DNA from 2 places in the Streptomyces sp. NPDC001717 genome. Region 1 is predicted to be linked to the other one. Evidence: riboswitches for the same ligand, from Rfam matches in the RefSeq annotation. Region 1 holds a riboswitch; the other holds the start of a gene.

Region 1 (2,193 bases):
ACGTCACCGGTGCCGGTACAGACGGCGTCCAGCACGATCCGGTCGGCGACGGCCGCCGCCGTGTGCACGGACCGGCGGCCGTTCAGGACGTAGCCCGAGCCGCGGGGCCGCAGCGCGAGGTCCGGTCCGGCGGAGTCGTCGTCGGGCGTCGGATTGCGCACCGAGCCGGTCCACAACCACTGCCCGCGCACCGACGCCGCCTCCACGTCGGCGGCCTGGAGGAGGCCGGAGTAGAAGCGCGCGCTCCAGGCGTGCGCGTAGTGGCGGGCGAGCACCTCGCCGACCGATCCGTCCGCCGCGGAGATCTCCCGTATGACGGCGCACGCGGTGTGCCAGTCCGTCCCGCGGTCCGGCCCGGGCGGGGTGAGGGCCGCCGGCAGGCCGGCCTCGCGCAGCCGCGCCGTCTCGTCGACCGGCGGCCTGCCCGCCCGGTCGCGGGCGACGGCGTCCGCGGCGAGGTCGTCCGCCACGTCGCGAGCGGTGCGCAGGAGGACGTGGCGCTGCTCTTCGGCGGACCGGACGGCGGTGGTCATGTGGGCTACTCCGGAGCGTCGTCGGGCGGTCTCGGCCGGGCACCGGATGCCGTCCAGCCGAATCCCACATTCCCTATCGGATTGATAGGAATACTCTCCGAAGGCGTCCGGCTCGGCAAGACCATGGCCGAATGGTGGACACGTCCGTCTTGGAACGAGAGACGGTCGGGGGCCGTGTCGCAGCTCACGGTCCGACATGCGCCAACCCGTCCCCACTTCCGGTGCAGTCGACCTAAGGTGGGCCACGCAGCTGGTTCGCCCCCGTCCGCCAGGCGGGACGCGTCGCAAGAGGGAACCCGGTGGGAATCCGGGACTGCCCCGCAGCGGTGAGCGGGAACGACCGCCGTCATACGCACTGGGACCGGAGCCGGTCCTGGGAAGCGACGGCCAGTAGGTGCCCGCCGGGAGACCGGCAGGCGTGCCCGCGAGTCCGAAGACCTGCCCGTTGCCCGTGCGCGATCGACCGCGCACGGCCTCCCGGTGACCTCGTGGGCGGGTCGGCGTGCACCTCGGACGGGACCTCCCCGTCGCGTACCCGGAAACAGCCGGACGTGCGCGACCACGAAGGTCCGCCCGTTCCGGCACCCCTTCGCGCCCTCGGCCCCACCGGGTCCATGGAGACACGCTCGCGAAGGAGAGTTCCGTGACCACCAAGTCCGCAGCCGCGGCAGTACGGGCCACCGTCCACGGCTACCCCCGGCAAGGGCCGGACCGCCGGCTGAAGAGGGCCGTCGAGGGCTACTGGAAGGGCCGCACGAGCGCCGAATCCCTCCGGGAGACCGCCCGCGACCTGCGCCGGGCCAACTGGGCGCAGCTGACCGGGGCGGGCATCACCGAGGTCCCGACCGGCGACTTCTCGTACTACGACCACGTCCTGGACACCAGTGTCATGGTCGGCGCGATCCCCGCCCGCCACCGCGCCGCCGTCGAAGCCGACGCCCTCGACGGGTACTTCGCCATGGCGCGCGGCACGCAGGACGTGGCGCCGCTCGAGATGACCAAGTGGTTCGACACGAACTACCACTACCTGGTGCCAGAACTCGGCCCCGACACCGTGTTCAGCGCCGACCCCGCCAAGCAGGTGGGCGAGTTGAAGGAGGCGCTCGCCCTCGGCCACACCGCCCGCCCGGTCCTGGTCGGCCCCGTGACGTACCTGCTCCTCGCCAAGCCCGCACCCGGCGTCGACGCCGGCTTCCTGCCGCTGACCCTGCTCGACCGGCTGCTGCCCGTCTACGCCGAGGTCCTCGCCGAACTGCGCGCCGCGGGCGCCGAATGGGTCCAGCTCGACGAACCGGCCCTGGTCCAGGACCATCCTCACCTACCACGACATGATGGTCCGGTACGCGTCCGTCGCCGGGCTCCCGAAGCGGCTGATCGTGCCCGTCCCCATGCTCACCCCGGGCCTGTCCAGCCACTGGATCGGCCTGGTCACCCCCGTGCCCGCCGCCCTCGCCCGGCCGCTCGCCGAGTCCCTGCGGTACGAGGTGGTGTGCGCGGAGCACGACATCGCCGCGTACGTGCCCGACCGGCCCGACACCCCGGCCTCCTTCGACCACGCCCTCGCGCTCGCGCTCCAACGCGTCCAGGAGGCCCGGGTCACCACCCGCTGGTCCTCCGCCCTGCTGCCCGGAGCCCCCAGCGACCCCCTGCCCACCGACCC
Region 2 (2,193 bases), on a different contig from region 1:
CGCTGCCCGGGAGGTACTTCCTGGAGATCCGCCTCCATCCCGCCGCCGCCCACGACGACGCGGGCGGGAACGTCTACCTCGGGCCCCGGCTGCAGAGGATCGACCTGCCCAAGCTCAAGGGCATCGCGCTGACCGGGGACTTCGAGGGGTACGTGACCTTCGGCGCCGCCTTCGACACGCTGCCCTACTACCGCGCCTTCCCGCTGCACTCCCCGGAACGGTTCGTCGTGGACATCGCCCGCTGAACCTAGCGGTGCTCGGGGTTCGGGAAGTCGAAGCGGCAGCCGGCGTCCCACAGGGAGCGCTGGTTGCCGTGGGCCGGGATGCCGCCCGCGCCCTTGAGGAGGGCGGCCAGGTGCATCAGGTTCCACGACATGAAGGTGGTGTTGCGGTTGGTGAAGTCGTTCTCGGGGCCGCCCGAGCCCGGGTCGAGGTAGGACGGCCCGGGTCCGGCCTCGCCGATCCAGCCCGCGTCGGCCTGCGGCGGGATCGCGTAGCCGAGGTGCTGGAGGCTGTAGAGGACGTTCATGGCGCAGTGCTTGACGCCGTCCTCGTTGCCGGTGACGAGCGCGCCGCCGACCCGCCCGTAATAGGCGTACTGGCCGTGCTCGTTCAGGATCGAGGAGCAGGCGTAGAGCCGTTCGATGACCTGCTTCATCACGGAGCTGTTGTCGCCGAGCCAGATGGGGCCGCAGAGCACGAGGATGTCGGCGTCCATGACCTGGCTGTAGAGCACCGGCCACTGGTCGGTCTCCCAGCCGTGTTCGGTCATGTCCGGCCAGACGCCGGTCGCGATGTCGTGGTCGACGGCACGGATGACGGAAGTGCGGGCTCCGGCCGATTCCATGACGGCCCGGCTCTTGTCGATCAGGCCCTCGGTGTTGCTGACCTCGGGCGATCGCTTGAGCGTGCAGTTCACGAAGAGGGCGGAGAGGTTCGAGTAATCCGGTTCGGCAGTCACTCCCCCAGCCTGGCCGGGGTCGGGAGGTGGCGCCATCGGGCCGCACCCGGACGGGATAGGGTCAGTGGGCCTTGGTGTTCGGGAAACCGGTGGGAAACCGGTGCGGCCCTCGCCACTGTGATCGGGAAGTCCGGCTCCACTCCTACGGGAAGCCACTGGGACCGCGCGGGAGACCGTACGGCCCCGGGAAGGCGGGGCCCGGGCATCAGCACCCGTGAGCCAGGAGACCGGCCGGGGCGCGCTGTCCATCCACGAGGTGCTGGAGAGGTCTTCCCTACTCATGCATATAGCCGAGGGGTTCCTTCCCCCATGGCACGCGGTCGCCTGGGGCGTCGCGTCCGCCCCCTTTGTCGTACACGGGGTCCGCGCCCTCACCCGTGAGGTGAAGGCCAATCCGGAGAGCACGCTGCTGCTCGGGGCGTCCGGAGCGTTCACCTTCGTCCTGTCCGCGCTGAAGATTCCGTCGGTGACCGGCAGTTGCTCACACCCGACGGGCACCGGACTCGGGGCGATCCTGTTCCGGCCGCCGGTCATGGCGGTGCTGGGCACGATCACCCTGCTCTTCCAGGCGCTGCTGCTGGCGCACGGCGGGCTGACCACCCTCGGCGCCAACGTCTTCTCGATGGCCATCGCCGGGCCGTGGGCGGGCTACGGGATCTACCGGCTGCTGCGGGGCCTCGACGTGCCGCTGATGGTGACCGTGTTCTTCGGTGCCTTCGTCGCCGACCTGGTCACCTACTGCGTGACCTCGGTGCAGCTGGCGCTGGCCTTCCCGGACCCGGGCACGGGCTTCCTCGGCGCGCTCGGGAAGTTCGGCGGGATCTTCGCGGTGACGCAGATCCCGCTCGCGGTGAGCGAGGGGCTGCTGACCGTGCTGGTGATGCGGCTGCTGATGCGGTCGAGCCGGTCGGACCTGATCCGCCTCGGCGTCGCGAAGACGAAGGAGGCCGTGGCCCGGTGAGCAGGAACGCGAAGATCAACGCCCTGCTGTTGTTCCTGGTGGCGGCGCTCGCCGTGCTCCCGCTCGCGCTGGGTCTCGGCGAGGGCAAGGAGGAGCCGTTCACGGGCGCCGACGCGCAGGCCGAGGCGGCCATCACCGAGCTGAAGCCGGACTACGAGCCCTGGTTCTCGCCGCTGTACGAACCCCCGTCGGCGGAGATCGAATCGGCCCTGTTCGCCCTCCAGGCGGCGCTGGGCGCCGGCGTGCTGGCGTACTACTTCGGCCTCCGCAA

What was found. A riboswitch is a leader RNA that binds a small molecule or an ion and turns the genes downstream of it on or off. The one in region 1 is predicted to bind cobalamin.
Region 2: another riboswitch for cobalamin. It lies ahead of ACFYZL_RS20585 (energy-coupling factor ABC transporter permease); the one in region 1 lies ahead of ACFYZL_RS11280 (5-methyltetrahydropteroyltriglutamate--homocysteine S-methyltransferase).

The regions. Positions count from the first base shown of each region.
Region 1 is NZ_JBIAUK010000004.1:374,543-376,735, reverse strand. It holds gene ACFYZL_RS11285 (acyl-CoA dehydrogenase) at 1-533, opposite strand, end outside; cobalamin riboswitch at 768-994, shown strand; partial or broken gene ACFYZL_RS11280 (5-methyltetrahydropteroyltriglutamate--homocysteine S-methyltransferase) at 1,177-1,842, shown strand; partial or broken gene ACFYZL_RS11275 (SDR family oxidoreductase) at 1,844-2,193, shown strand, end outside.
Region 2 is NZ_JBIAUK010000012.1:60,618-62,810, forward strand. It holds gene ACFYZL_RS20575 (hypothetical protein) at 1-245, shown strand, start outside; gene ACFYZL_RS20580 (flavodoxin family protein) at 248-997, opposite strand; cobalamin riboswitch at 1,017-1,212, shown strand; gene ACFYZL_RS20585 (energy-coupling factor ABC transporter permease) at 1,242-1,922, shown strand; gene ACFYZL_RS20590 (energy-coupling factor ABC transporter substrate-binding protein) at 1,919-2,193, shown strand, end outside.